Regions from separate parts of the Lelliottia sp. CFBP8978 genome, predicted to be linked through region 1. Evidence: predicted binding sites of a transcription regulator. Region 1 holds the regulator's gene; each other region holds the start of a gene.
The links. Region 1 encodes PhoB, which activates phosphate uptake and scavenging genes when phosphate is short. Its sites were predicted from a motif close to CTGTCATAAAACTGNCNNAT; they were not measured.
Positions count from the first base shown of each region.

Region 2: pitA (inorganic phosphate transporter PitA) is a predicted target of PhoB. The motif match lies at 4,315-4,334, and genes of this name have one in related genera.
Region 3: kdgR (DNA-binding transcriptional regulator KdgR) is a predicted target of PhoB. The motif match lies at 6,933-6,952, and genes of this name have one in related genera.

Region 1 covers NZ_CM188253.1:998,183-1,008,759, forward strand. Annotated here, with positions in the region: gene SOM82_RS04630 (AroM family protein) at 1-39, shown strand, start outside; gene ppnP (pyrimidine/purine nucleoside phosphorylase) at 111-395, shown strand; gene rdgC (recombination-associated protein RdgC) at 434-1,348, opposite strand; gene mak (fructokinase) at 1,472-2,377, shown strand; gene sbcC (exonuclease subunit SbcC) at 2,479-5,616, opposite strand; gene sbcD (exonuclease subunit SbcD) at 5,613-6,818, opposite strand; gene phoB (phosphate response regulator transcription factor PhoB) at 7,123-7,812, shown strand; gene phoR (phosphate regulon sensor histidine kinase PhoR) at 7,834-9,129, shown strand; gene brnQ (branched-chain amino acid transporter carrier protein BrnQ) at 9,539-10,577, shown strand, end outside.
Region 2 covers NZ_CM188253.1:4,159,587-4,170,163, forward strand. Annotated here, with positions in the region: gene SOM82_RS19605 (TerC/Alx family metal homeostasis membrane protein) at 1-339, opposite strand, end outside; gene SOM82_RS19610 (DUF3772 domain-containing protein) at 467-2,899, opposite strand; gene SOM82_RS19615 (BaiN/RdsA family NAD(P)/FAD-dependent oxidoreductase) at 3,046-4,236, opposite strand; gene pitA (inorganic phosphate transporter PitA) at 4,468-5,967, shown strand; gene SOM82_RS19625 (hypothetical protein) at 6,158-6,553, shown strand; gene uspB (universal stress protein UspB) at 6,593-6,928, opposite strand; gene uspA (universal stress protein UspA) at 7,211-7,648, shown strand; gene rsmJ (16S rRNA (guanine(1516)-N(2))-methyltransferase RsmJ) at 8,084-8,836, opposite strand; gene prlC (oligopeptidase A) at 8,844-10,577, opposite strand, start outside.
Region 3 covers NZ_CM188253.1:2,536,898-2,547,474, reverse strand. Annotated here, with positions in the region: gene yebS (membrane integrity lipid transport subunit YebS) at 1-885, opposite strand, end outside; gene msrC (free L-methionine (R)-S-oxide reductase MsrC) at 1,017-1,514, shown strand; gene proQ (RNA chaperone ProQ) at 1,611-2,297, shown strand; gene prc (carboxy terminal-processing peptidase) at 2,317-4,365, shown strand; gene htpX (protease HtpX) at 4,559-5,440, shown strand; gene SOM82_RS12030 (MFS transporter) at 5,492-6,865, opposite strand; gene kdgR (DNA-binding transcriptional regulator KdgR) at 7,044-7,835, shown strand; gene SOM82_RS12020 (YobH family protein) at 7,907-8,146, opposite strand; gene mgrB (PhoP/PhoQ regulatory lipoprotein MgrB) at 8,309-8,452, shown strand; gene SOM82_RS12010 (YebO family protein) at 8,530-8,820, shown strand; gene SOM82_RS12005 (MBL fold metallo-hydrolase) at 8,844-9,833, shown strand; gene SOM82_RS12000 (DUF2627 domain-containing protein) at 10,356-10,472, shown strand; gene cspE (transcription antiterminator/RNA stability regulator CspE) at 10,512-10,577, shown strand, end outside.

The DNA.
Region 1 (10,577 bases):
GTCCTTGTGACGCGTCTGGCGTCTGAATTACTGGCGTAATGATTTTGCGTGACAGGCACGGAGGATGGCCCCTATAGTGGATTTTTATCCAAAGACATAAGGGCCAGTTCATGCTTTCGAGTAACGAATACTTTTCCGGTAAAGTGAAATCCATTGGTTTTACCAGTAGCAGCACTGGCCGCGCCAGTGTCGGCGTGATGGCTGAAGGGGAATATACCTTTGGTACCGCAGAGCCTGAAGAGATGACGGTCATCAGCGGGGCGCTGAACGTGTTACTGCCAGGTGAGACGGAGTGGAAAGCCTATACCGCCGGGCAAGTTTTCAACGTACCTGGCCACAGCGAGTTCCATCTGCAGGTTGCTGAGCCGACCTCTTATCTGTGCCGTTATCTGTAAGCAGTACGCCCCCTCTCTTTCGGAGAGGGGGCATTCCGTTAACGCTGAGCTTCGCCGCCTAGCCCTTCGACCAGATTCTGAATCAACGCCGCCAGTTCACCCGTCATCAGAATGAAATCGGCATCAAAACGCTGGGCGAAATCTTCGCGGTCGATATCTTCGTTTTGATCGCGTAACTCATCGCAGAACTTCAGGCGTTTAATCGAGCCATCGTCACACATCACAAACTGAATGCGCTGCTGCCAGTCGAGCGCCAGTTTGGTCACCAGTTTTCCGGCTTCGATATGTACAGCGATCTCGTCGCACACCAGATCCTGTTTCTTCGCGCGGATCACACCGCCATCTTCGAGGATCGCTTTTAATTCTGCTTCATCCAGCAGCTGGAAACCCTGCGCGGCGCTGCCGCTGCGAACCCATTCGGTCATCGTCAGTTCAATCGGGTTCTCCATCGCCAGCGGAACCACCGGCAGTGAACCCAGGCTTTTACGCAGCAGGGCCAGCGTATCTTCTGCTTTCTTGGCGCTGGCGCAGTCAACCATGATCAAACCGTTTACCGTGTCGATCCACATCATCGTCTGGCTGAAACGGCTAAAGGCGCGCGGCAGCAGGGAGTGCAGCACTTCATCCTTCAGCGAGTCTTTTTCGGTTTTTTTCAGCTTGCGGCCCTGTTCTGCCTCCAGCTTGAAGATCTTCGCTTCCAGCGCTTGCTTCACCACCGGTGATGGCAGGATTTTCTGTTCCTGACGCGCGCAAAGAATAATTTGACCATTGGTTGTCGAGTGGGTCAGCGCATCGCTTTGAGAACCCATCGGAGAAACCCAACCGGTTTTGGCCATATCCTGGCTACCGCAAGGGGTAAAGGTGTAAGCGGCTAACTGTTTTTCCATCTCTTCCGCACGCAGCGAAACGTCGCGGCTGAGACGGTAAACCATCAAATTTTTGAACCACAGCATGATAATTTCCACGGCCTTGTCGTTAAATCAGCGGGCATAATAACGAATTGTCGCCATGCTTGCATTGCTAATCGGGTAGCCGACTTCTACTCTGTTGATAATCAAAATAATGAGGAGAATCCTGTGCGTATTGGTATTGATTTGGGCGGCACTAAAACGGAAGTCATTGCGCTAAGTGAACAGGGCGAGCAGTTGTTTCGCCATCGCCTGCCGACACCACGTGACGACTACTCACAAACCATTGAAACCATCGCGCGGCTGGTCGAAATGGCGGAAAAAGCCACAGGGCAGACCGGTTCGGTTGGGATGGGGATCCCCGGCTCGATTTCGCCGTATACCGGGGTGGTAAAAAATGCCAACTCCACATGGCTCAACGGTCAGCCGTTTGATAAAGATCTGAGCGCGCGACTCAACCGCGAAGTCCGTCTGGCAAATGACGCCAACTGTCTTGCGGTCTCCGAAGCGATTGACGGCGCGGCGGCCGGTGCGCAGACCGTGTTCGCTGTCATTATCGGCACCGGATGCGGGGCGGGCGTGGCTTTTAACGGTCGGGCACATATTGGCGGCAACGGGACGGCGGGCGAGTGGGGGCACAACCCGCTGCCGTGGATGGATGAAGATGAACTGCACTATCGCGCTGAAGTGCCGTGTTATTGCGGCAAACAGGGGTGTATCGAGACGTTTATCTCCGGGACCGGATTTGCCACCGACTATCGTCGTTTGAGTGGGCAGCCGCTCAAGGGCAATGAGATTATGCGTCTGGTGGAAGCGCAGGATGCAGTAGCCGAGCTGGCGCTGAGCCGTTACGAAATGCGGCTGGCGAAATCACTGGCGCATGTGGTGAATATTCTCGACCCGGACGTGATCGTGCTGGGGGGAGGAATGAGCAATGTGGACCGGATCTACACCACCGTGCCACAGCTGATGAAACAGTGGGTCTTTGGCGGCGAATGTGAAACGCCGATCCGCAAGGCCGTTCACGGTGATTCCAGCGGCGTGCGCGGAGCGGCGTGGCTGTGGCCGGAATAAAAGCAAAGTGGCAACGCATGTTGCCGTATTTAGGATTTATTCCCTCTCCCTGTGGGAGAGGGCCAGAGTGAGGGCACCAGACCGCGCAAATCTTAATACACTCACTCCACGGCAAACTCCCTGTCCAGCTTGCTATACCCCAGCCCGTTTATTTTTTTCACTTTGATCTGGACCGGAATGCGCTCTTTCATGGCTTCCACGTGGCTGATCACCCCGATGGTTTTCCCGGTGGCATTCAGCGCATCCAGGGCGTCCAGCGCCGTATCCAGCGTTTCGCTGTCCAGCGTGCCAAACCCTTCGTCGAGGAACAGAGAATCAATCCGCGTTTTATGGCTCACAAGATCGGAAAGCGCCAGCGCCAGCGCGAGACTCACCAGGAAGCTTTCGCCGCCGGACAGAGTGCGCGTATCACGCACTGCGTCCGCTTGCCACGTATCAACCACCTCCAGCTCCAGCGCGTCGCTGGCCTTGCGCTGCAGCAGATAGCGGCCATGCAGGCGATTGAGCTGCTGGTTTGCGAGCCACACCAGATTGTCCAGCGTCAGGCCCTGGGCAAATTTACGGAATCGGTCGCCCGTGCTGGAGCCGATCAGTGAATTCAGATAACCCCAGTCATCTGCCAGTCGCGTTGCCGCCTCAATTTGCTGCATTAAACCCTGCTGATGCAAACGGTTGTCGTTGTCCTGCTTGAGCTGCTGGCGGATCTCACCCTGACGGGTAGTGTTTTCACGCAGTCGCTCTGCCAGGCGCTGTAACTGCTCCTGCAACGTTTGCAGCGGCTGATCGTCGGGTAATCCCTCCGGTCGACGTTCTCCCTGTTCGCGCAGATGCTGCTCCGCCTGAACGGCGAGGGCAGACGATTGCTGGAGCTGTTGTTCCAGCGTGCGTTTAAGCTGTTCCAGCTTGCGCGCGGTTTCATCATCCAGCAGCGCTGCGAGAAAGTCCGCTTCACTGGCAAAGCTGCTCGCCTTCAGAGCGGTGGCGAACTGGGTTTGTAGCTGCGTGAGTCTTTCACTGTCGCTTTTTTCCTGTTGTTGCAGGGTGGCGAGCTGGCTTTGCAGCGAAATACACGCGTTGTGAATATCGCGCCAGTCGGCGGGAACAGGCTCGTCAGCGGTATCGTCAGTCGACGGCGGAAGGGTATCCAGCAGCGGCGTCAGGGCGTTGACTTGCTCCTGAACAGCCGCAAGCTGTTTCTGTCTGGACTGCCAGTCATTTGACTCGGACTCACGCTGTGTAAGCCAGGTGGACTCTTCTCCCTCCGCGGGGGGCGTCAGTGTCATTTCAGCCAACGTATGCACTAATAGCTGATGTTGTGACGCCATTTGCTGCTGAATCTGTTGCGCCTGCTGCTCCACATCGGCGAGCTGACTCTGTAACGTCAGGCGCTGGCTCAGCTGATAAAGCTGGCGCTCATATTGCTCCTGCTCGTTCAGCCAGGACGTAATATCTTCCTGAATGTTCAGGCTGATGGTTAACGAGGCGCATACCTCCTGCCACTCTGCCGTGAGCGCTTGCTCTTCCTGAACGAGCGTCTGCGCCTCTGCGGCTTCACGCTGGCGTTGCTCAACCAGCGCCTGAAGTTGTCCGCGCAGCAGCAAACCCTCTTCTTCGAGCTGTTTCACCTCTTTGTGTAACGCGTCGCGGCGGCGCTGGTTGGCGGATAACTCCAGCGCCTGATACTGTTCAACGGCAGGATGCTCGGTCGAACCGCACAGCGGACAAGGCTTTCCTGCCTCCAGGTCTGCGCGATAAGCCTCCAGTTTCTTTATCTGTTCTTCCTGTACGCACAGAGTGTTGAGATCGAGATAGTGCTGATTTTTCTCTTTGTACTGTTGGCGACGGGCAGCGAGCGTTTGTTCGAGGCTGGCCTGCGTAACCTGGCTTTTTTGCTGCGCATCGTGAGTGTGTGCAAGGCGTTTTTGCAGCGGCTGATAGCGGGCATGCAGCGTTGCCAGGCGCTGGAGCATCGGGCGCAACTGTACCTGACGTTCCATCTCCGCCGACGCTTCTTCAGCGGATAAGGTCAGCGTGCTCACCGGCAGCGCGGCCTGTTTTTGCTGGAGTTCAGTCAGACGTTTAACCAGCGTCGCGGACTGTATTTTATCGCGCTGCTGCTGGGAAAACAGTGCGCGCCAGCCAGCGATATGCTGACTCCAGAGCCCAAACCGGCTGTGTTCTTCCAGCCAGACCGCCAGCTGTTTATGCTGCGTTTGTAACTGCCCGAGGTGGCGTACCGCGCCGTTGCGGATCCGCGTTCGCTGCGCCTTGCGGTCCTGTAAGCGAGTGTTTACTTCAGCTATCTGGTGTTGAGTGCGGGTGAGCGTTGCCGCGTGTTCCTGTTGTCGGTCCCACAGCGGCCTCAGCGCGAGTGCAGGTTGCGCCCGCTGCCATTTTTCCAGCTCTGATTGTGCATCCACCTGCGCCTGCAAGGCTTGCTGATGAGCGGCCTGCGCGCGCTGTTGCTCGCGGGTCAGCTCCTCGTGGCGTACCAGCCACTGGTGCTGGGCCTGCCGATGTTGCTGCTCCGCCAGATCTCTTTTTTCTTCGTCAGTAAGTGCCTGCAAACTTTGCTGCAACTGCTGTTGCTGCTCTTCACCCAGCAAGACGACGCCTGCGGCCTGCGCCTCGCGCATCTCAAGCTCACTGCGCGCGGCTTTATGTTTCTCAAACACCATGGCGGAAATTTGGCCGTAGATCTCTGTACCGGTCAGCTCTTCCAGCAGCTCGGCGCGTTCTTTGGGTTTGGCGTTTAAAAACGCCGCAAATTGTCCCTGAGAAAGTAGCATGGAACGGGTAAAGCGGCCGTAATCCAGCCCGGTCAGCGCGGCGGTCTGCTCAAGTTTGTCGGTCACCTTGTCGGCGAGAATCTTGCCATCTTCGCAGCGAGCTAGTTCCACACGGGGCGCCTGTAGATTTCCGTCTGGCTGATTCCGCGCGCGATTCTGGCTCCAGAATGCGCGATAAGCGATGCCTTTTACTTCGAATTCCACTTCCGCCAGACACTCGGCGGTGTCGCGCGTCATTAAGTCATTTTGGGCCTGCGAGACTTTCTCCAGCCGCGGCGTCTCGTGATAAAGCGCCAGGCAAATCGCATCGAGCAGAGTGGTTTTCCCCGCGCCAGTAGCCCCTGTAATGGCAAAGAGTCCATTGCTGGCGAACGGTTCAGCGGTAAAGTCGATTTTCCATTCACCCTTCAGGGAGTTGAGGTTTTTGAGACGCAAGCTGAGAATTTTCATGCGTTTTCTTCCTCGTGAGTGAGCGCGTGCAACGTATCGGTAAACAGTTCGTTGAGTCGGGTACGTTGAGCGTCGTCGATCTCCTCTTGCGCCAGCCGGCGTTCAAACACCTCTTCGACTTTCAGCTCGCTCAGGGTTTCTCGTTGTGCGCTGAGAAGAATTTTCTCGCGCTGTTCCCGGCTGCGGCGTACCAGCAATACTTCCACCGGCAGATCTTCCGTCAGCGCCTGAATCTTGCGCTGCATATCGTGGAGATAGCCATCGGTCGTGATTTCGATATCCAGCCAGACAGGAGGCGTTTGTTGCACATCACGCCACTGTTCAAGCTGCTGTGAGAGGCTCGCCAGATCCCCTTTTAATACCGCCAGAGGCTGGGTGACGGGCACGTTCAGCGTCTCTACTGCGCTGAGTTTGCCGTCGGTAAAACTCACCAGATGGACGCTTTTTGCCTTTCCGGTCTCATCAAAGCTTAAGGAGATCGGTGAGCCGCAGTAGCGAATGTGTTCGCAGCCGCCAATGATTTGCGCGCGGTGAATATGGCCGAGGGCGATGTAGTCGGCAGGCGGGAAATTTTGCGCCGGAAAAGCATCCAGCGTACCAATATAGATATCGCGCACGGCGTCACTTTTGCTGGCGCCTACGGTGGTCAGATGGCCGGTAGCGATGACTGGCAGAGCGGCGTCACCGCGCAGGGCGCAGGCATCCGTGTACTGTTGGTGATAATAGTCGGTGATGGCCTGCAGCAGGACCTGCTGCTTTTCGCCGCCTGACAGGCCAGCCTGGCTCTGGACGATATCGCGCGGGCGCAGGAACGGGATGGGGCATAGCACCGCCCCCGGCGTGCCATCGCGTTTTTTGAGGATTTGCGGTGCATGTCCGGCATTTGCCACTACAGTGGTATTCAGAAAGGCAAGAATGTCGCGGGACTCATTGAGCGTGGCAACCGAGTCATGGTTGCCCGCGACGATCACCAGATGGCAGCCGGTTTGCTGTAAATTGACCACGAAGCGGTTATAGAGTTCTCGCGCATAACTCGGCGGCGATCCGGTATCGAAAATATCTCCGGCAACGATAATCGTATCCACCTGCTGAGACTGCGCCGTTTCCAGCAGCCAGTTCAGAAACGCTTCGTGTTCGGCAGCGCGACTTTTACTGTAAAAGTTTTGACCCAGATGCCAGTCCGAGGTGTGGAGTATGCGCATAACAGTTCCATGGCAAAAAAAGATGGAGTGGATTATACACTTCATCCATCACGCTGCCTCTGCGTTGGCTGCTTCTGTTCATTCGAGTCTCAGGCTCAGACCGGCAATCACTACCCCGGGACTTGCCGCTTTGAGACAAGTTGAATGATTTTGGACGTATGGACGTGGAGAGGCAGAAATTAACTGCTGTAATAAAACAACAGTTTGCCATTGATGGTGGTAATGTTTTTCATAAATCTGTCATAAATCTGACGCATAATGACGCCGCATTACCCACTCATACCTTAATCAGACAGGGCAAAGTATGGCGAGACGTATTCTGGTCGTAGAAGATGAAGCTCCGATTCGCGAAATGGTGTGCTTCGTGCTGGAACAAAATGGTTTCCAGCCGGTTGAAGCCGAAGATTATGACAGCGCGGTGAATCAACTGAACGAACCCTGGCCCGATTTGATTTTGCTGGACTGGATGTTGCCAGGCGGATCCGGACTGCAATTTATCAAGCACATTAAGCGTGAGGCGATGACCCGCGATATCCCGGTTGTCATGTTGACCGCCCGTGGTGAAGAAGAGGATCGCGTTCGCGGTCTGGAAACGGGGGCAGATGATTACATCACCAAGCCTTTCTCACCGAAAGAACTGGTGGCGCGTATTAAAGCCGTCATGCGCCGTATTTCACCGATGGCGGTGGAAGAGGTGATCGAAATGCAGGGCCTGAGCCTTGACCCGACGTCACATCGCGTGATGACGGGCGAAAATCCTCTCGATATGGGACCGACCGAATTTAAACTGTTGCACTTCTTTATGACTCACCCGGAACGCGTGTACAGCCGCGAGCAGCTGCTGAATAACGTCTGGGGAACCAACGTCTATGTCGAAGACCGGACGGTAGATGTGCATATTCGCCGCTTGCGCAAAGCGCTGGAACACAGCGGCCACGATCGCATGGTGCAAACGGTTCGCGGCACGGGTTATCGTTTTTCGACCCGTTTCTGAACAATGACAGGAGTGTGACGCGTGCTGGAACGTCTGTCATGGAAAAGGCTCGTTTTTGAACTGATTTTAAGCTGTATCCCGGCCTTCATTTTGGGGGCTGTTTTTGGTTATCTGCCGTGGTTTTTACTGGCGGCAGTGACCGGGCTACTGATCTGGCATTTCTGGAATTTACTGCGTCTTTCCTGGTGGCTGTGGGTTGATCGCAGTATGACACCGCCGCCCGGAAGCGGCAGCTGGGAGCCGTTGCTGTACGGCTTGCATCAGATGCAGATGCGTAATAAAAAGCGCCGTCGTGAGCTTGGAAGCCTGATTAAACGCTTTCGTAGCGGGGCGGAATCACTGCCGGATGCGGTGATTCTGACCACCGAAGAAGGGACCATTTTCTGGTGTAATGGACTGGCACAACAGCTGCTTGGGCTTCGCTGGCCGGACGACAACGGGCAAAATATCCTTAACCTTCTGCGTTACCCTGAATTCACGCATTATTTGAAAAAGCGTGACTTTACTCGCCCCCATAATCTGATACTGAACAATAGCCGTCATCTTGAGATCCGCGTCATGCCTTACAGCGATAAGCAGTGGCTGATGGTGGCGCGGGACGTTACCCAAATGCACCAGCTTGAAGGGGCAAGACGGAACTTCTTTGCCAATGTCAGCCATGAGTTGCGTACCCCGCTGACCGTGCTTCAGGGGTATCTGGAGATGATGCAGGAGCAGACGCTGGAAGGCGCGCCGCGTGATAAAGCGTTGCATACCATGCGCGAGCAGACCCATCGCATGGAAGGGCTGGTGAAGCAGTTGCTTACCCTGTCGAAAATTGAGGCCGCGCCGACGCTGGCCCTGAATGAAACCATTGACGTGCCGATGATGCTACGGGTCGTTGAGCGTGAAGCTCAGACGTTGAGCCATAAAAAGCATGAATTCACGTTCGAGGTGGACAATGGCCTGAAAGTGCTTGGCAGCGAAGATGAACTGCGCAGCGCGATCTCAAACCTGGTCTACAACGCCGTTAACCATACGCCGGAAGGGACGCACATCGTGGTGCGCTGGCAGGCCGTTCCGACGGGAGCGGAATTTAGCGTCGAGGATAACGGGCCGGGCATTGGCCCTGAACACATTCCTCGTCTGACAGAACGATTTTATCGCGTAGATAAAGCCCGTTCACGCCAGACGGGCGGTAGCGGTCTGGGGCTGGCGATTGTGAAGCATGCCGTTCATCATCACGAAAGTCGTCTCGATATTCAAAGTACGCCGGGTCAGGGCACGCGTTTCAGTTTTGTTATCCCGCAACGATTAATTGCCAAAAAAAGTCTCTGATAGCGACGGTGTCAGTTTAACTTTCCACAGGCCAGCCTTTGCTGGCCTGTTTGCTTTGCAGTCAAGCGAAACGCGGGTGAATTTTATACGGTTGTTGCTTTTTTGTTCGCATGATTAGCCATGAGTTTTTCTTATACTTAGAGGATTGTTCTGGTCTGAATTTTCATGCTGGCATATTGTTCTGGTTTTAAGATCCCTCCTTGCCTTTAAACGTTATAAGCGTTTAAATTGCGCCCCATATACTGTCATACCGACTGTATTTGCGTGGTAAATCGAAAAACTATTCTTCGCCACGCCAGGACGGGAGCATATCCCGCTGAAATTGAGTCAATTTTCCGCTGTATCGTCCCATTTGGGATGGCGAAAATCTCAACGTTTTCAACACCACATCCACAGGCAGTAAGGTTCTATGACCCATCACTTAAAATCGCGTGACATCATCGCGCTGGGCTTTATGACTTTTGCGCTGTTCGTCGGCGCAGGTAACATCATTTTTCCTCCAATGGTTGGCTTGCAGGCAGGTGAACATGTCTGGACTGCTGCGATTGGCTTCCTGATTACGGCTGTGGGGCTACCGGTGCTGACCGTGGTGGCACTGGCAAAAGTCGGCGGCGGTGTCGACAGCCTGAGCACCCCCATTGGCAAAGTGGCAGGTGTGCTGCTGGCTACCGTCTGTTATCTGGCGGTCGGGCCTCTGTTTGCGACCCCGCGTACGGCTACCGTTTCCTTTGAAGTCGGGATTGCGCCACTGACCGGCGACGGCGCGCTGCCGCTGCTGATCTACAGCATCGTTTACTTCGCGCTGGTGATTCTGGTTTCTCTCTATCCGGGCAAACTGCTGGATACGGTGGGTAATTTCCTGGCGCCGATGAAAATTGTTGCGCTGATCGCCCTTGCCATTGCGGCCATCATCTGGCCTGCCGGTCCGATTAGCAATGCGATGGATGCCTATAAAAATGCGGCGTTCTCCAACGGCTTCGTGAACGGCTATCTGACCATGGATACCTTAGGCGCGATGGTGTTTGGTATCGTGATTGTGAATGCTGCGCGCTCGCGTGGCGTGACGGAAGCTCGTCTGCTGACCCGTTATACCATCTGGGCTGGCCTGATGGCGGGCGTGGGTCTGACGTTGCTTTACCTGGCGCTGTTCCGTCTGGGTTCCGATAGCGCAACGCTGGTTGACCAGAATGCCAACGGTGCTGCCATTCTGCATGCTTACGTCCAGCACACCTTTGGCGGCGCGGGCAGCTTCCTGCTGGCGGTGCTGATTTTCCTGGCGTGCCTGGTGACGGCGGTTGGCCTGACCTGTGCCTGCGCAGAGTTCTTCGCTCAGTACGTTCCGCTCTCCTATCGCACGCTGGTGTTTATCCTCGGCGGCTTCTCTATGGCGGTATCGAACCTGGGGCTGAGCCACCTGATTCAGTTCTCTATTCCGGTTCTGACAGCCA
Region 2 (10,577 bases), 1.3 Mb from region 1:
CAGCACGCCCCAGTAGAGCACGCGGTGACGATATTTATCCGGCACGCCAAACCAGGCGAAAATCGCCATCATCACGAACAGGTTATCGACCGAGAGTACCTCTTCCAGCGCATAGCCCGTGAGGAACAGGCTGGCCATCTCCGCGCCGTGATGAACGTACAGGAACCCGGCAAACGCCATCGCCATCATCACCCAGAAAATAGACCACATCGCCGCGCTTTTTAGCGACACAGGTTTGTCGTGACGATGCATGAAGAGGTCGACAAACATCGCCCCTACCGCCATCACCACAAATACAACAACGGTTTCCGTCGGGAAACCGAGATGAGCAGATGCCATTACACAACCCTTTTTAAGAACAAAAAACACACCATGCAGAATCGAAAAAACGAACAAAGTTAAAAGTGGGCTTTTCAGCCCCAAAGAAGTTTATCACCGTCAGGTTGTGACGGGATAAACGATATTATCACTGGCCTTTCGCCTCATCCTCTACCGTGATTTTGTGCGGTTGTTCCAGCACCATGGTTTGAGTCTGGCTCAGACTAATGCCCGCAGCGCGAAGCATTTTGAGGATTTCATACAGCAGGTCGCTGCGCGTTCCGCTGACCATACGCGGGCTATTCACATACCCGGTGACGCTCAGCACAATCCCGTTCGGGCCCAGCTCTTTAAAGCTGACCGACGGCGCAGGGGCTTCCAGAATAGATTCATGCAGAGAATAGGCTTCCAGAAGCAGATTACGCACCTGTTCCGGGTCGATATCCAGCGGGAACGTCAGCGCGATAGTCGCCACCCCCTGTGCATTCCCCATCGTCGCGTTACGCACATTCTGCGAAATTAACTGCGAGTTGGGCACGATCACCGTCGATTTATCGCTAAGCTGAATTTCCGTCGCGCGCACATTGATACGGCGGATATCGCCCTCAACGCCGCTAATACTCACCAAATCGCCGACTTTTACCGGGCGCTCGGTCAGCAGGATCAGGCCGGAGATAAAGTTTTTAACGATCTCCTGCAGGCCAAAACCGATCCCCACTGACAGGGCACTGACGATCCACGCCAGTCTGTTCCACTCAATACCCAGCATCGACAGGGTTAACATGATGAGGAGCACGTAGCCCACGTTGGTGAACAGCGTCACCAACGAGGCGCGAAGGCCCCTGTCCATCATCGTTTTCGGCAGGAATTCATTATCCAGCCAGCGGCGTGAAGAACGTAAAACATACCAACCGATCACCAGGCACAGCACGGCATTAACCGCATGAGCCGGGATGATGTTCATGCTCTCCAGCCCTTTACCGCCCCAGATATCGGCGATTTTACCCACCAGTTCGAGCGGAGTCGTGGTGCCAAACGTGCCGTTGAGCAGCGCCACGGCCGCCATCAGCAGCAGGCTGGTTTTGCCGAGCGCAGAGAATAGAGTGGAGGCCAGAGATAAATGGCGTTCATTCACGCTCAGCGTGCTTTGCAAAATTTTGCCGCTTTGCGTGGTGGGTGAGAACACGGCTTCGCACAGATCCACCACAAAGTGGATAAGCAGATAAAGACAGCTGACGACCAGCCCAATCCACAGCAGCTCGAAGGTGACAAAACGCGCCAGCGGAATATAGCCAATCAGCAGGGCAAGCAGAATGACGAACGCCGTCAGGCTGATAATTAAATGGATAAGGCCCGCCATCGTCGAGCGAGCCTCGGTTTGCTCGCCTTCAGCACGCATTTTACGGCGCATGCGATTGACGCGAACAGGCGCAATCAGGCAATTAATAGCCACCAGCAAAGCCGACAGTCCGTTACCGAAAAGCGTGACGGCAATGCTCGCCCCGACCAGTGAGTTTAGCTGCTCGATAATGCCAAAAATAAAAATGAACGCCGCAAGGAGAATCGGGAACGAAGCGAGCGTTTTCGCCAGCGGATCGGCTATGCCCGGTAAACGCCAGGAAGGATGGCTATTCGACAGCAGCGCAATACCCAGTCCGGCAATCACCGCCGAGAAATAGGTGAGCTCCACCAGCTGTTCAGCAAACTCCGTCACTAGCTGGGTCGCATCCGGCAAACGCGTAAAGGTATAGCACAGCAACTGCATACTGATACCCAGCGTCAACGTGGTACTCAGCGTGGTGAAGCAGGCCAGGAAACTGCGGCGAAAACGCCCCTGAGGGAGCCAGCGTGGCAGTATCCAGTTCATTGGTTTATCCAGCGCTTTACGCCCAAACAGACCAATAACCAGCGCAAGCAGGAGATAGAATCCGGAGCCGATGTACCAGTCCTCTTCCCATGCCTGATCCCAGGCCTTACCAATCTGCGCGCCGAAATTATCAAAACGCTGCGAATCTTCTTCGCTCGGGGAGATCAGCGGTGACCAGAATTTCTCACCCAAAATACTGCCGGTATTCAGGGCTATCTGCGTCTTAAGCGCATCACGACGCAAGCCATAGATTTGGGTCGACAGATTTTGAGCATTAACGGCAATGGCTTTGATCTGTTCGATCTGCGTAGTCAGCAAATTTTTGCTGTTATTGAGCTGCTTACGCTGATTTATCACCTGCGCCGTTTCAGTCACCGTGCCAGGAGCGGGAGCCGGGCCTAAAACGTCAAGCTGGGCCTGAATCTGCGTCAATTGGGGTGCGAGGAGCACCGCCAGTTTATTGGCATCCTCGGCGAGTTTGAGAGCATCGTCATTCAGCGCGGTGAATTTTTTGTCCGTTTTCACGGACGAAACCTGCTGCTTGAGCGCGTCCAGGCGTTTTTGCAGCGCGGGCAAGGCCGTGCTGACGTTAACCTTTACGGGCTGTTCCGCAGCGGTTTGCGAGGGGCTGTCGTCCGCCTGAGAGAGAAAAGGCGTCATCATCAGACATGACAACAATGCCAGTAGCAGTGGCATTCTTAACATTTTTTGCATAGTAAGGTGATATCCGGGAATTCGAAAATTGACGATGCACAACAGATCGCTAAGGATACCTGTTAATCGCAGGAAGAATAGCGGGATTATCCCTATAAAGCAGGGCAACAGCCCGATATGCCTCCGGGCTGTTTTCTCGAATTAGCTTACTCTGTCAGCGCCTGCGCGCAAGCCCAGGCGCTCGCCCAGGCCCACTGGAAATTATACCCGCCCAGCCAACCGGTGACGTCCATCACTTCGCCAATAAAATAGAGCCCAGGCACGTTGCGCGCCTCCATGGTACGGGACGAGAGTTCGTCGGTATCCACGCCGCCCAGCGTCACTTCCGCCGTGCGATAGCCTTCGGTGCCGTTCGGCTGTACGCGCCAGTTTGTCAGCGTCTCAACCAACGCCTGCTGATCGCGCACGTTGAGCTGTTTCAGCGTCACATCCGGGATTTGCCCGAGCAGTTGCAGACACTCAATCAGGCGCTTCGGCAACTGCATCGCCAGCGTGTTTTTCAGGCTTTGATTCGGATGTGCCGCGCGCTGTTCATCCAGGAAACTCGCCAGATCGCAATCGGGTAGCAGATTGACGGTCACAAACTCGCCTGGCTGCCAGTAGCTGGAGATTTGTAATACCGCCGGACCAGACAGGCCGCGATGGGTAAAAAGCAGGTTTTCGCGGAAAACGGTGCCGTCTTCCGCGGTAATGGTAGACGCCACCGAGATGCCGGAAAGCGTCTGAAGTTGCTCCAGCAGCGGTTTGTGCAGAGTGAACGGCACCAGTCCTGCGCGGGTTGGCAGTACCTTGAGGCCAAACTGTTCGGCAATCTTATAGCCAAAAGGCGTCGCGCCCAGCCCTGGCATCGACAGGCCACCGCTGGCAATCACCAGCTTGTCTGCGCTCACCGTGTCACCGTTCAGTTCAAGCGTATAGCCGCTCTCATCACGGGCAACATTCAGCACTTCGGTGCGCAGACGCATTATCACGCCGCCTTTTTCGCACTCCGCCACCAGCATATCGACAATCTGCTGCGCGGACTCATCGCAAAAGAGCTGACCCAGCGTTTTTTCGTGCCAGGCAATTCCGTGTTTATTCACCAGATCGAGAAAATCCCACTGGGTATAACGCGCCAGGGCAGATTTGCAAAAATGCCGGTTTTGGCTCAAATAGGCCGCGGGTTCGACATACATGTTAGTAAAGTTGCAGCGACCCCCGCCAGACATCAGGATCTTGCGTCCAGGCTTCTTGCCATTATCCAGCAACAGCACGCGACGACCCGCCTGTCCGGCCATTGCCGCACAGAACATTCCCGCCGCACCGGCGCCAATAATTACGGCATCAAACCTTTCCACGTCATAAATCCTCTTGTTTAACCGGCGCGAATTGTAAAGTTTCCTATGTGGTCACACCAGCGTAAAAATCCCATATAGCTGTCATTTATTTGAAATATAAAATATATTTCTTTACCAGACGCCGACAAAGCAGAGGTTATATCAAAAAAAAGCTATATTTCACTTTGCCCGTTGCGCATTTGTCCTGGATAATGCGCCGCGTTCATGTCCTCCAAAATGGCGTAACGTCCTATGCTACATTTGTTTGCTGGTCTGGATTTACATACCGGGCTTTTACTATTGCTTGCTCTGGCATTTGTACTGTTTTACGAAGCTATCAATGGCTTCCACGACACTGCGAACGCAGTAGCAACGGTTATCTACACTCGCGCAATGCGATCGCAAGTTGCGGTTGTTATGGCGGCGGTATTTAACTTCTTTGGTGTTCTCCTCGGCGGTCTAAGCGTAGCCTACGCCATCGTGCATATGCTACCGACGGATCTCCTTCTGAACGTCAGTTCAGGCCATGGCCTCGCTATGGTGTTTTCAATGCTGCTCGCCGCGATTATCTGGAACCTCGGTACCTGGTATTTCGGTCTGCCTGCATCCAGTTCTCATACACTGATCGGCGCGATTATTGGCATCGGGTTAACCAACGCCCTGATGACCGGTACGTCTGTGGTTGATGCGCTGAACATTCCAAAAGTTATCGGGATTTTCGGTTCCTTAATTATCTCTCCTATTGTGGGTCTGGTCGTTGCGGGTGGATTGATTTTCATCCTGCGCCGTTACTGGAGCGGAACCAAAAAACGCGCCCGTATTCACCTGACGCCGGCAGAGCGTGAAAAGAAAGACGGCAAGAAAAAGCCGCCATTCTGGACCCGTATTGCGCTGATCATTTCCGCTATCGGCGTCGCCTTCTCTCACGGCGCGAACGACGGTCAGAAAGGTATTGGCCTGGTCATGCTGGTATTGATTGGTGTGGCGCCAGCTGGCTTCGTGGTCAACATGAATGCATCTGGCTACGAAATTACCCGTACCCGCGATGCCGTCAATAACGTGGAAGTTTACTTCCAGCAGCACCCTGAGCTTCTGAAGAAAGCGACGGGCGTTGACCAGTTGATTCCGTCTCCGGAAGCTGGCGCGGCCACTGCGCCAGGCGAGTTCCACTGCCACCCGGCAAATGCGATTAACGCGCTGGAACGCGCTAAAGGCATGCTGGGCGATATCGAAAGCTACGAGAAACTCAGTGTCGAACAGCGCGGTCAGCTGCGTCGTATCATGCTTTGCATCTCTGATGTGACCGATAAAGTCGCGAAGCTGCCAGAAGTGAGTTCCGACGACCAGCGTCTGCTGAAGAAACTGAAGGGCGATATGCTCAATACCATTGAGTACGCGCCAATCTGGATCATCATGGCCGTTGCACTGGCGTTAGGTATCGGTACGATGATTGGCTGGCGCCGCGTGGCGACAACCATCGGTGAGAAGATCGGTAAGAAAGGCATGACGTATGCGCAAGGTATGTCCGCGCAGATGACAGCCGCCGTCTCTATCGGTCTGGCAAGCTACACCGGGATGCCGGTGTCCACCACTCACGTACTCTCCTCGTCCGTAGCGGGTACCATGATTGTTGATGGCGGCGGTCTGCAGCGTAAAACCGTCACCAACATTCTCATGGCCTGGGTCTTTACGCTCCCGGCGTCGATTCTGCTTTCAGGTGGTCTGTACTGGATTTCACTGAAGCTGATTTAATTAGCGTGCAGAAATGAAAAAGCGGGTCAGGAAACTGACCCGCTTTTTTTATGCTCTTGCCTTGAATACCCTCCACAACACACCTAAAGCATAAGGATAATCTGAGCTTTTTTTGTACAGAATCTGGAGTCGTGAACAGCCTATTCTTCTGAGTGAAAGCGTAAACCACTTAAGGATGAGATGAGGAATAATGGTTATTAAATGGATACACCGACTCGTAACGCTTTTACTGCTTGTTCTTGTGACAGCACTTTTATGGCTCAATTATCCGCCTGATACTCGCGAAAGCGATGAGCTCCAGAGAACCTATAAGCTCTCTGATAACGTCTGGCTTTATATGACCGTGAACAGCAGTGGCGGCGCAACGGTGTCAACACGATACCGTTATTATCTGTCTAAAGAGATCCCTGGCAAAGAGAGGGAGATTATCAAGCAATTAAATACGATGACGCCTTTTCTTGAAGGTACGGGCAGCATTACTGATGCCCACGTTGAAAAAGACGGAGAGGTCAACATTGCCTATAGCGGGCAAGTATTCTCACTGCGCGACACTGTTTCTGATCTCCGGTTTACGGTGACCCCCTGATGGCAGGATGGCGGGTATTATCCCCGCCCCCTGCTCACCTCAGTGCCAAATCATTAATGCGACCATACTCACGACCACCAGCCCGCACAGGGCGCTGGTTAACAGGAACTGACGACGAAGGCGCTCGCAACGACGAATAAACTCGTCGTCATGATGATCGCGATAGCGCTGGGCGTAGATATACCACACCAGACGCATCTGTTTGCTGGGCTGTCCATGCGAGGTGAAGAAACCACCACCATCCACATACTGATAAAGCAACGGATCGCAACCACGAAGTACCACTAATAGCGCGCGTAACGATGAGAAGTAGCGCGCCATATTCACTATGCAAACCACACATAACGCCCAAAACAATGCGACGGTGCTAATCATACTTCCTCCCCGGCGTCCGCCCACGAAGCAAGGCTTCTGGACAACCGCACCCCAATGCCCTGACAGACAGTTCAGTGAAAGAATGACGAAAGTCGATCGGGTTCACGTTTTCATATCCGAACGGCTCATTAAATAGTGTAGGAGATCCCTTAATTTTTTTGCCACAAGGTTAATCGTTATCAACACCAAAGCTTGATAAATTTGTTGAACTGAGCCGTAATGAAGACAGAAAGACGACGGCTTAACCGATAGTCATCGATAACTTAAGGAAGGAGTAACACTATGGCTTACAAACATATTCTCATCGCGGTAGACCTCTCCCCGGAGAGCAAAGTGCTGGTTGATAAAGCGGTATCCATGGCACGCCCATACAACGCGAAAGTTTCTCTGATTCACGTTGATGTGAATTACTCCGATCTCTATACCGGTCTTATCGACGTCAATCTTGGCGATATGCAGAAACGTATCTCCGAAGAGACTCACCATGCGCTGTCTGAGCTTTCTACAAATGCAGGCTACCCGATTACCGAAACCTTAAGCGGCAGCGGCGATTTGGGTCAGGTGCTGGTTGATGCGATCAAGAAATACGACATGGACCTGGTCGTTTGCGGCCATCACCAGGATTTCTGGAGCAAACTGATGTCCTCAGCGCGTCAGCTGATCAACACCGTTCACGTTGATATGTTGATTGTGCCGCTGCGTGATGAAGAAGACGAGTAAGCGGTAAATTTCCCCTCACCCCGGCCCTCTCCCCAAAGGGGCGAGGGGGAAAAAGAAGGCTCCGTACAATCCCCTCTCCCCTATGGGGCCAGGGGGAAAAAGAAGGCTCCGAGCAATCCCCTCTCCCCAAAGGGGCCAGGAGGAAAGCAGGCGCCGTACAATCCCCTCTCCCCTGTGGGGCCAGGGGGAAAGCAGGCTCCGTGCAATCCCCTCTCCCCTATGGGGCCAGGGGGAAAGCAGGCTCCGTGCAATCCCCTCTCCCCTATGGGGCCAGGGGGAAAGCAGGCTCCGTGCAATCCCCTCTCCCCTGTGGGGCCAGGGGGAAAGCAGGCTCCGTGCAATCCCCTCTCCCCTATGGGGCCAGGGGGAAAGCAGGCTCCGTGCAATCCCCTCTCCCCTGTGGGGAGAGGGTTAGGGTGAGGGGACCAGACCGCACTATTCCGGCGTCCCGGAATAAATATCAAACCGATGCCCCTTCGTAACCACCGCATTGGTCGTGGCGACGTCCGCCAGCGGCGGTGCATAGTCCGGGCGCTTCACCACTACCCGTTTTGTCGCCAGCTTTCGCGCCGGTTCCAGTAATCCGTCAGCGTCTAAATCCGGTCCCACCAACGACTGAAACACCCGCATCTCCTTCTTCACCAGCGCACTCTTCTGCTTGTGCGGGAACATCGGATCGAGATAGACCACCTGCGGGCGGGGTGTGATATCCGTCAGCGCCGTCAGACTTGACGCGTGGATCAGCGTTAAACGCGCCTGCAACCATGGTCCGATGTCCGGATCGGCATAGCCACGCGCCAGACCATCGTCAAGGAGCGCGGCGACCACCGGATTACGCTCCAGCATCCGCACGCGGCAACCTACTGACGCCAGCACAAACGCATCCCGACCAAGACCAGCCGTGGCATCCACCACATCCGGCAGATAACTGCCCTTCACGCCGACCGCCTTCGCGACGGCTTCACCGCGGCCACCGCCAAATTTACGCCGATGGGCCATCGCGCCACCGACAAAATCGACATAGATACCGCCAAGCTTTGGCTCATCACGTTTGCGCAGCTCAAGATGCGTTGTCGTCATCACCAGCGCCATCGGGTTATCGGCATCGTGTTCCAGCGCCCAACGGGCCGCAAGAACAGATAAGGCGCCGTCTCCGGCGCCTGACTCATCTACTAAACAGATTTTCACGTACGCTTCAGCCCTTGATGCCGTAATGCTCAAGCATCGCATCCAGCTGCGGCTCGCGGCCACGGAAGCGTTTGAACAGCTCCATCGGCTCTTCAGAACCGCCGCGCGTCAGGATGTTATCGAGGAACGACTGGCCCGTATCACGGTTAAAGATCCCTTCCTCTTCGAAGCGAGAGAAGGCATCTGCTGCCAGCACGTCGGCCCACAGGTAGCTGTAGTAACCCGCCGCATAACCGCCGGCGAAGATGTGGCTAAAGGCATGCGGGAAGCGTCCCCAGGACGGCCCAGGGATGAGCGCAACCTGCTTCTTGATCTCGGCCAGCGTTTCAAGAATTTTCGCCCCCTGCTCCGGACTAAACTCCGCATGCAGGCGGAAATCGAACAGACCAAACTCCAGCTGACGCAGGATAAACATCGCTGCCTGATAGTTTTTCGCTGCCAGCATTTTATCCAGCAACGCCTTCGGCAGCGGCTCGCCGGTTTCATAGTGACCGGAGATAAACGCCAGCGCGTCCGGCTCCCAGCACCAGTTTTCCATAAACTGGCTCGGCAGCTCCACCGCATCCCACGGCACACCGCTGATCCCGGAGACGCCCGCCGCTTCGATACGCGTCAGCATATGATGCAGACCGTGGCCAAACTCGTGGAACAGGGTGATCACTTCGTCATGTGTAAACAGCGCCGGTTTGCCGTTCACCGGGCGGTTGAAGTTACAGGTCAGGTAAGCGACAGGCTTTTGCAGCGAGCCATCGGCTTTGCGCATCTGGCCGACACAGTCGTCCATCCACGCACCGCCGCGTTTGTTTTCACGCGCATACAGGTCCAGATAGAAACTGCCGCGCAGCTCGTTTTTCTCATCATACAGCTCGAAGAAGCGCACTTCCGGATGCCACACGTCCACATCGTGACGCTCTTTGGCAGTGATGCCATAAATGCGTTTCACCACTTCGAACAGGCCGTTAACGGCTTTGTTTTCAGGGAAATATGGGCGAAGCTGTTCGTCGCTGATGCTGTAAAGATGCTGTTTCTGTTTTTCGCTGTAGTAAGCGATATCCCACGGCTGCAGGTCGTCGACGCCACATTCTGCTTTCGCGAAGGCACGCAGCTCGGCCAGCTCTTTTTCGCCCTGCGGACGGGCGCGTTTTGCCAGATCGGTTAAGAAATCAAGCACCTGCTGCGGATTCTCGGCCATTTTGGTGGCGAGCGATTTATCAGCATAGCTGTCAAAACCGAGCAACTGTGCCAGCTCATGACGCAGCGCGAGGATTTCCGCCATGACCGGGCTGTTATCCCATTTGCCGGCATTCGGTCCCTGGTCAGATGCGCGAGTGCTGTAAGCACGATACATCTCTTCGCGCAGCGCCTGGTTGTCGCAGTACGTCATCACCGGCAGATAGCTTGGGATATCCAGCGTCAGCAGCCAGCCCTCTTGTTCTTTCGCTTCGGCCTGCGCTTTGGCAGCCGCCAGCGCACTTTCTGGCATACCGGCCAGTTCGGACTCATCGGTGATCAGTTTTGACCAGCCCATCGTCGCGTCGAGCACGTTGTTGCTGTACTGATTGCCGAGCTCCGAGAGACGGGCAGCGATTTCGCCGTAGCGCTGCTGCTTCTCTTTTGGCAGGCCGATCCCTGACAGCTCGAAATCACGCAGCGCGTTATCCACCGCTTTCTTCTGCGCAGTATCCAGTTTTGCGTAGTTTTCGCCGTCGCGCAGATCGCGATAGGCGTTGTACAGCCCTTC
Region 3 (10,577 bases), 1.5 Mb from region 1:
CTGCCGCGCGCCGTTGACATAAATAACGGAGATCGGCAGCAAGTTGGCGGGCAGAAGGAACACCACTGAGGCAATCAGCGCTGCCCAGCACTTTTGCAGGCTATGATTGCGCCGCAAACGCAGGGGAATATGACAGCGTGGACAGCGGCCTCGCGCATCAGGCAACCCGGTAAAATGACAGCCAAGGCACGCTCTAAGATTGGGATCCGGCCGGGTCGCCGGGCGCTGCGGATAAAAGCGCTCCCAGAGCTGTTCCACATTCAGGTGAATCAACGTCAGGATGCTCAGCAAAACGAGCGCGATAAACGAAATCAGGCCGACGCCCGGCTGCAAAAAAGCATAGTCCTGAACTTTGATCGAGGCGACGCCAATCCCCACCAGATAGATATCCAGCATCACCCACTCTTTGAGTTTTTCCAGCATAAGCAGCACCGGCCGGAGATTCATCCCCAGAATATTACCGAACCAGAGATAGGCAATGGCTGCCACCAGCACCGTCGGGGCGCCCACGGTGCAAAACAGCACCATCGCGCCTGTCAGCGGATCGCCCTGTCGGGTCATCTGCCAGATCCCCTGCAGCAGGTTGACGTCGATACGAACCCCCAGCAGATAGAGCTTAAGCAGCGGTTCGCTCCAGGCAAAAGGCATCAGCAGAATCATGGTGACAGCCATCGCCGCCAGCCGGGTCAACGACCAGTCTCGCCCGTCGCGGATTTTTGCGTCACAGCGTGGGCAATATGCACTCTGATGCGATTTCATCTTAGGCAGCATAAAAAGCGTATCGCACTGTGGGCAACGCTGATAATGTGCACGAGGTAGCGCATCGCTCACCGAGTGGATAGTGATCTTTTTTGCCGGCGTAATTTTTGAAGTATTGAGTGCCATGAGTCGCGCATTAAAGGATTAATTAACGTTATATTAACTCATCTCGGGATTCATCTTGAGAATGAGCGCATTTAATGTTTATTTTAATAGGCTATGCTCTATTTTTTGTACGACAACCAAGTGATTGATTAATGAACAAAACAGAATTCTACGCGGATTTGAACCGCGATTTCCAGGCATTGATGACAGGTGAAACCAGTTTTTTAGCCACGCTGGCTAATACCAGCGCGCTGCTGTTTGAGCGTTTGTCTGATGTTAACTGGGCGGGTTTCTATCTGCTGGAAGGGGATACGCTGGTGCTGGGGCCATTCCAGGGTAAGCTTGCTTGCGTGCGAATCCCGGTTGGCCGCGGTGTGTGCGGTACTGCCGTTGCTCAAAATCAGGTACAGCGCGTTGCAGATGTGCATGCCTTCGATGGTCATATTGCGTGCGATTCCGCGAGTAATTCCGAAATTGTGCTGCCGCTGACCGTCAAAAATCAGATTATTGGCGTACTGGATATCGACAGCACGGTGTTTGATCGCTTTAGCGCCGAGGATGAGCAGGGCCTCCGCGAGCTGGTCTCTCATCTCGAAAACGTCTTAAATGCGACCGATTATCAAAAATTCTTTGCGAGCGTCGCAGGATAATCAACGGATAACGTAGCAATTACTGATGGCGTCATTATAATGACGCCTGTTCATGCCTGCGCTTGTTGGCAACGTCCGTTGTAATCAGGAAATTTCATGGAAAATCAACCTAAGTTGAATAGTAGTAAAGAAGTTATCGCCTTTCTGGCAGAGCGTTTCCCACAGTGTTTCAGCGCTGAAGGCGAAGCTCGCCCCCTGAAAATTGGTATTTTTCAGGATCTGGTAGCGCGCGTTGAGGGTGAGATGAATCTCAGCAAAACTCAGCTGCGCTCCGCATTACGTCTTTATACTTCAAGCTGGCGTTACCTTTACGGTATCAAGCTGGGCGCTACCCGTGTCGATCTCGACGGCAATCCTTGCGGTGAGCTGGACGAGCAACACGTTGAGCATGCGCGTAAGCAGCTTGAAGAAGCCAAAGCACGCGTTCAGGCACAGCGTGCTGAACAGCAGGCGAAAAAACGCGAAGCAGCAGCGGCAAATGGTCAGGAAGACGCGCCTCGTCGCGAGCGTAAACCGCGTCCTGCTCCACGTCGCAGCGAAACGAGCGAGCGTAAGCCGCGTGCTGATAAGCCAGCCGCTAAAGCCCAGCGCGCGCCTCGTGAAGAGCCGCGTCTCACTCCGGTTTCTGACATCAACGCGCTGAGCGTCGGTCAGGCTCTGAAGGTGAAAGCGGGTAACAATGCGATGGACGCCACCGTACTCGAAATCACCAAAGATGGCGTTCGTGTGCAGCTGACTTCTGGCATGTCAATGATTGTACGCGCAGAACACCTGGTGTTCTGAAACGGAGGCCAAGCCTGGCATGAACACTCTTTTTAGGATCACCGCGCTGGCTGGCCTGTTTGTTATAACAGGCCATGCTTTCGCTGTGGACGATATTACGCGTGCTGATCAAATTCCGGTATTAAAGGAAGAGACTCAGCATGCAACGGTGAGTGAGCGCGTAACCTCGCGCTTCACCCGTTCTCATTATCGTCAGTTCGATCTCGATCAGGCCTTTTCGGCCAAAATTTTCGATCGTTATCTGAACCTGCTGGATTACAGTCATAACGTATTGCTTGCGAGCGACATCGAGCAGTTCGCAAAGCGTAAAACCGATGTGGGCGATGAGCTGCGCAGCGGTAAACTGGATCTGTTCTACGATCTGTACAATCTTTCGCAGAAACGTCGTTTTGAGCGCTATCAATACGCGCTGAAAGTGCTGGAACGTCCTATGGACTTCACCGGCAATGACAACTTTAATCTGGATCGCAGCAAAGCCCCCTGGCCGAAAGACGAAGCCGAGCTGAATGCGCTGTGGGACGGCAAAGTAAAATTCGATGAGCTGAGCCTCAAACTCACCGGTAAAGATGAGAAAGAGATCCGCGAAACGCTGACCCGACGTTATAAATCGGCGATTCGTCGTTTGGCTCAGACCAACAGCGAAGACGTGTTCTCACTCGCCATGACGGCGTTTGCCCACGAAATCGACCCGCATACCAACTACCTTTCCCCGCGTAACACCGAGCAGTTCAATACTGAAATGAGTCTCTCTCTGGAAGGTATTGGTGCAGTGTTGCAAATGGATGAAGACTATACGGTCATCAATTCCATGGTGGCAGGCGGTCCGGCATCAAAAAGCAAAGCTATCAGCGTGGGCGATCGTATCGTCGGTGTTGGCCAGACAGGCCAAAACATGGTGGATGTGATTGGCTGGCGTCTGGATGACGTCGTTGCGCAAATCAAAGGCCCGAAAGGTAGCAAGGTTCGTCTTGAAATCTTGCCGGCTGGCAAAGGCACGAAAACCCGTATCGTCACTCTGACTCGCGAGCGTATCCGTCTTGAGGATCGCGCGGTGAAAATGTCAGTGAAGACCGTTGGCAAAGAAAAAGTCGGCGTGCTGGACATCCCTGGCTTCTATGTCGGTCTGACCGACGATGTGAAAGTGCAGCTGCAGAAGCTTGAAAAGCAGAATGTTAGCAGTGTGATCATCGATCTGCGTACCAACGGTGGCGGAGCACTGACGGAAGCGGTTTCGCTGTCTGGTCTGTTTATTCCGTCTGGCCCGGTCGTTCAGGTTCGTGATAACAACGGCAAAGTGCGCGAAGATGCCGATACCGACGGTGTGGTCTACTACAAAGGCCCGCTGGTGGTACTGGTGGATCGCTTCAGTGCTTCGGCATCTGAAATCTTTGCTGCTGCGATGCAGGACTATGGTCGCGCGCTGATCGTGGGCGAACCCACTTTCGGTAAAGGAACAGTACAGCAATATCGTTCTCTGAACCGCATTTACGACCAGATGCTGCGTCCTGAATGGCCTGCGCTGGGATCGGTTCAGTACACCATTCAGAAGTTCTACCGCGTGAATGGTGGCAGTACGCAACGTAAAGGCGTGACACCGGACATCATGATGCCGACCGGTACCGAAGAGACCGAAACGGGTGAGAAGTTTGAAGATAACGCGTTGCCGTGGGATAGCATCAATGCTGCCACCTTCGTGAAATCTGGCGACATGACCCAGTTCGGTCCGGAACTGCTGAAAGCACATAATGAACGTATCGCCAAAGATCCAGAGTTCCAGTACATCATGAAGGACATTGCTCGTTTCAATGCCCTGAAAGAAAAACGGAACATCGCTTCGTTAAACTTTGCTCAGCGTGAGAAAGAGAACGAGGAAGATGACGCAACGCGTCTGGCACGGATCAACGATCGTCTCAAACGTGAAGGCAAGCCGATGCTGAAAAAACTGGAAGATTTGCCGAAGGATTATCAGGAGCCCGATCCGTATCTGGACGAGACGGTACATATCGCGCTTGACCTGGCAAAGCAGGAAAAAAATAAACCCGCTTTACAGCCCACTCCGGCGAAATAACTCCTCAACAGGCACAAGAAATTGTGCCTGTTTTTTTAAGTTCTGCATCCTCCCGTCAGTAAGCCCACAAGCAATGTAAAGTTGTGTCTTTCTGGTGACTTACACATCTCGAATCCTTGAAAATAGCCAGAATACCCATACGATGTGGGTAATCGCATAGTGCGTTTTGTTAAACAGAGGTTAAAAGAAAATTATGATGCGAATCGCGCTCTTCCTGGTCACCAACCTGGCAGTGATGGTGGTATTCGGGCTCGTGCTAAGCCTGACAGGGATCCAATCGAGCAGCGTTCAAGGCCTGCTGATTATGGCGCTGCTGTTTGGTTTTGGCGGGTCATTCGTCTCTCTGCTGATGTCAAAATGGATGGCCCTGAAGTCGGTAGGTGGTGAAGTTATCGAACAGCCACGAAATGATATGGAACAGTGGCTGATGAACACTGTGGCGCAACAGTCGCGTCAGGCGGGTATCGCCATGCCTCAGGTCGCGATTTATCATGCCCCTGATATTAACGCCTTTGCCACAGGTGCGCGCCGCGATGCGTCGCTGGTTGCGGTGAGTACGGGTCTGCTGCAAAACATGAGCCGTGATGAAGCGGAAGCCGTCATCGCCCATGAAATCAGCCATATCGCTAACGGTGACATGGTGACCATGACCCTGATTCAGGGGGTGGTGAACACCTTTGTGATCTTTATTTCGCGTATTCTGGCGCAGATTGCCGCAGGATTTATGGGCGGAAACCGCGATGAAGGCGAAGAGAGTAACGGCAACCCATTGATCTATTTTGCTGTCGCGACGGTACTCGAACTGGTGTTTGGTATTCTGGCGAGCATTATTACCATGTGGTTCTCTCGTCACCGTGAATTCCATGCGGACGCGGGTTCTGCAAAACTGGTGGGTCGTGAAAAAATGATTGCCGCTTTGCAGCGTCTCAAAACCAGTTATGAGCCGCAGGAAGCGACCAGCATGATGGCATTTTGTATCAACGGGAAATCAAAATCATTGAGCGAACTGTTTATGACTCACCCGCCGCTGGATAAACGTATCGAAGCGCTGCGTAGTGGGGAATATATTAAGTAACGAGCAGTACGAAGAAAAGCCGGGTTGAGCATCGCTGCCACCCGGCTTTTTTTATGCCTGCGAACGAGGCTGCGTGACGCGTAATCCACTGATAATGGCAGCGAGGGTGGCGAGCGATCCGGCTGTGAATAGCGCCAGATGGGTGCCATTTTGTCCGGCAAGGTTGAACATCAGGGCAACCAGTGCTGCACCGGAGCTTTGCCCCAACAGACGCGCTGTCCCCAGCATACCGCTCGCACCACCGCTGCGATGGCGCGGCGCTGCGGTAATAATCGTGTGATTATTGGGTGACTGGAACAGGCCAAAACCGGCCCCGCAGAGCACCATTCGCCAGATAATATCTATATCTGTCGGCGAGGAAGGCAGCAGCGCCAGCGCAAATAAACCCGTCGCCATCACCACCAGTCCGAGCGCACCCAGCAATCCCGCGTGTACTCGTTCGATAAGGTAGCCCGCCAGCGGTGCCATGACCATCGTCGCCAGTGGCCAGGGCGTCAGCAGAAGGCCGGTTTCGACTTCGGTGCGCCCAATCACCGTTTGCAAGAAGAAGGGCAGCGAAACCATCGCCAGCATCTGGGCGCAAAATGAGCAAATCGAGGTGCCGATAGAGAGTGAAAAGAGTGGGATCCGCAGCAGATCTACCGGCAGCAGCGGCACTGGCAAAGTCAGCTGTCGGCGGACAAAGAAGAAACCAATAACCAGCATAGCGACAATTTCTGCGGCAATCAGTGACAGTGATTGTCCCTGGGCGAAGCCGCTCAGCGCGGTGATCAGCAGGCCGAACGTCAGCGCGTTCATCACTGCGCTGGGCAGATCAAAACGCGGCATGGTGTTCTTCGCGCCGTTTGCCGGAAGAAAGCGTAGCGCAAAAAGCAGGGCGACAATGCCCAGCGGTACGTTTATCAGAAACAGCCATTGCCAGGATGCGACGGAAAGAATAGCGGCCGCAATGGTCGGGCCTGCGGCCGAGGAGACTGCAACGATGAACGAGTTGATCCCCATTCCTCGCCCGAGCTGGCGCTGCGGATAAATCAATCGTATCAGCGCCGTGTTGACACTCATCAGCGCGGCGCCGCCAAACCCCTGGGCGATACGTGCGATTGTCAGCGTATGCAGAGAGTCAGAAAGAGCGCAAAAAAGAGAGGTCAGGGTAAAGACAACGAGTCCACACTGGTAAACTCGACGGTAGCCGAACATATCGCCGAGAAATGAGAATGAGAGGAGAGAGACCACAATGGCAATCTGATACGCGTTTACCACCCAAATCGAGCTGGCAGGGGAGGCGTGCAGATCGCTTGCGATGGTGGGCAGAGCAACGTTTGCAATCGCACCATCCAGTACCGCCATCGAAATACCAATAATGATGGTCGCAATCGCGCCGTACCGCTGAGGTAACGGCAAGCCGTCAGAGGGATTTTTTTCCATGGGAAATGAAACACTCAGAGTGATATTATTATCAGATTGATTATTTTAGCATTGTTATATCGGTTTTATGTCGCAGATTTGTAACGAAGTAAACGCAGATTGATTGCAGCATGACGCCCACGAATTTATAATAAAAACCGGTTCTGATTTTTATAAAACACTCGCAATGAGGTGATAAATGGCAATCGCAGATTTGGATAAGCAGCCAGATTCTGTTTCTTCCGTGCTGAAGGTGTTTGGCATCTTACAGGCGCTTGGTGAAGAGCGCGAAATTGGTATTACAGAGTTGTCGCAGCGTGTGATGATGTCGAAAAGCACCGTTTATCGCTTTCTGCAAACCATGAAGTCCCTGGGCTATGTCGCACAGGAAGGCGAGTCTGAGAAGTATTCTCTCACGCTGAAGCTGTTCGAGCTTGGCGCGCGTGCGCTGCAAAATGTTGATCTTATCCGCAGTGCGGATATCCAGATGCGCGAGCTTTCTCGTTTGACGAAAGAGACCGTCCATCTGGGGGCGCTGGATGAGGACAGCATTGTCTACATCCACAAGATCGACTCCATGTACAATTTGCGCATGTATTCGCGCATTGGTCGCCGCAACCCGCTCTACAGCACCGCAATCGGTAAAGTTCTGCTGGCATGGCGCGATCGCGAGGAAGTAAAAGAGATCCTCGAAGGCGTTGAATATAAGCGCAGTACCGAACGTACTATTACCAGCACCGATGAATTATTGACCGTACTGGATAAAGTCCGTGAACAGGGTTACGGCGAAGATAATCAGGAGCAGGAAGAAGGGTTGCGCTGCATCGGTGTCCCGGTGTTTGACCGTTTTGGTGTGGTCATTGCGGGCCTGAGTATTTCGTTCCCAACGCTGCGTTTCTCGGAAGAACATCTGCATGAGTATGTTGAGATGCTGCATACCGCCGCGCGCAAAATATCAGAACAGATGGGCTATAATGAGTACCCGTTCTAAGCGTTAATGCTTTGAACGAAAAACGCCGCATTCTGTGCGGCGTTTTTCGTTCTGCGATAATCATTTTCTGATTATCCGTTGTCCACGATCATCTGGCTTTTGCGCAGCAGCGGGCAGTTAGATAGTCCTATAAAACCGCTGTCAGTGTGCAAATATTGCGCTGTGCTGGTCCCGCTGGCAGTAAGATATTTACACTGAATGCCCAGTCCAGCCGCATTCTCTTTGCTTCCCACAAGCACGCCGTATCCCGACAAAAGTAATCCTGTCCACACAAGGGCCAGAGCAATAATTATTCTGATGAATAATCGCATCATTGCCTCAATTTTTATTGCTAATAATGTCATTCATCGTAATAGTTTTACCTGCTGAAACAAGTGCATGATTCCGAAAAAAATCTGATGAATGTACAGTTAGCCCTTGTTTAAGGTAACCGTGATAACCTGGAGATATCGGGTCATGAGACGGAGTGTGGAGTGAAAAAAATTCGCTGGGTAATTCTGATTGCTGTGCTGATCGCATGTGTCGTTCTCTGGACGCAGACGATCAACGTTCTGTGCGATCAGGATGTACAATTTTTTAGCGGCATTTGTGCAATAAATCAGTTTATCCCCTGGTAATGATGATCCATTTCTCTAACAGATGATTACCTTCAACGGCGTCAGTGGTAAAATGGCGTTTTCATTGAGGTGGTAAAATGGGTGAGTTAATGAATACGGGGTTATTGAACATAGCCTCACTGGCGATTTCCGTTATCGTGATGGTGATTGGTCTGGTTTTATGGTTCTTTGTGAACCGCGCCAGTTCCCGCACGGATGAGCAAATCGAGCTGCTGGAAGCGTTGCTTGATCAGCAGAAACGCCAGAATGCGTTGCTTCGCCGCCTGTGCGAAGCTAACGAACCAGAAGAGAAAATCGCCCCAAAAGCGCCTGAGCAAGAGGTGAAAGAAGAAGACGATGATTTTATTCGTCTGGTGGCTGAACGCTGATTCGCTAAAAAGGGGAGGTGGCTGTGGTCTGGAAGAATCCCTGGTATGACCCCTCCCTGCAGCACCATACGCCAAACGGATTTCGCAATACCCATTCTGTGGGCCATCAGCCGGGTGACGTGGAGCGCTGGCGTAAAGAGCGCAAGGCAGCGGGATTGCCCAAACCGCCTGTGCTGGGTTATGAAAACTTCATTCGTCAATGGTGGCAACCGGTTGAACTGAATGAATTATCTGAAGATGGAGTGTGGTGGCTCGGACATGCGAGTGTACTGCTCCGGTTGAACGGCCGCTATCTCCTCACCGATCCTGTTTTTTCCCGGCGTGCTTCACCGCTCTCCTTTGCGGGGCCGGAGCGCAAAACGCCGCCGCCCATCTCCGTCGATCGCCTTCCGATCATTGATGCTGTAGTCATTTCTCATAACCACTACGATCATCTTGACGATGCGACTGTTCGCCGTCTCCTGCGCCGCTTTCCGGATCTGACTATTTTTGCCCCTTTAGGCCTGGGGGACTGGTTTCGTCGTCGCGGTGCAATCAATATCGTTGAACTCGACTGGTGGCAACGTTTTGTTTTTAATGGTCTTTCGCTAACCGCCGTTCCAGCCCAGCACTGGAGTATGCGCACATTCTGGAATCGCAACCGTTCGCTGTGGTGCGGTTGGGTGATTGAAGGTACAAACCGGCGTTTTTGGTTCAGTGGCGATACCGGATATTCACCTGAGCTGGTAACCATTCCTGAACGACTCGGCAAGATTGATGCAGCGACGTTACCCGTCGGAGCGTATGCACCACGATGGTTCATGTCTGCCCACCATATGGATCCGCAATCTGCCGTTGCGCTCTGGCAGCAAATGGGGATGCCCCTCGCTTTTCCCATTCACTGGGGTGTCTTTGAGCTGGCCGACGAAGCCCTAGATGAACCCGTCACAGAGTTAAAGCAGGCACTCAATGATGTCGCCCCAATTACGGATAAGTTCAGGATATTGAAAATTGGTCAATATTTATCCCTTTGAACATGTGTCGCTCCGTTGGTATATATTCTGTATTTTCCCTCAGCCATTTGTTTTATTTTTATCGAAACGTTTTGATTGCTTTCTTTTGAAGCAGAGTCATACAAATTTCATTATTTTGGTGCATAACAGCAAATGGACACAGTCGACTTAATAGGTTCGGCGTAGGTGACAATAAGTATTGTTATTTCATTATGATGCTCTGGCCGTTACGTTCATTTCAGCATAACTTTTCGCAAATTGTTCTAACTCATGCATTGCAATAATTGAACAACTGGACATTTTTAGGGCAGTTTGAACGCCGGTAAGAGGCAAAAAAAGTCTTAGATAACAGCGTCTATGCCCGTCGGGAGGCAAGAACGTCCGTCTTAGCGGTTCTCTTATCCAGATAAGATATTTGTGCAGATTGTAGCAAGGTGACATCAGAGTTTGTGCGGCGGATCCAGGGGCGTTTAAAAATGGCTTGCCATAATTTTCGTTGTATGTAATAACACGGTTTGGGTCAAACGAGGTACAGTTCTGTTTATGTGTGGCATTTTCAGTAAAGAAGTCCTGAGTAAACACGTTGTCGTTGAATACCGCTTCTCTGCCGAACCTTATATTAGTGCCTCAAGCAGTAATGTCTCAGTTTTATCTATGTAATGCCTGCGGGCTAAGAAAATACTCTAAGGAATTTTGCAAATGGCAAAGATTAAAGGTCAAGTTAAGTGGTTCAACGAGTCTAAAGGTTTTGGTTTCATTACTCCT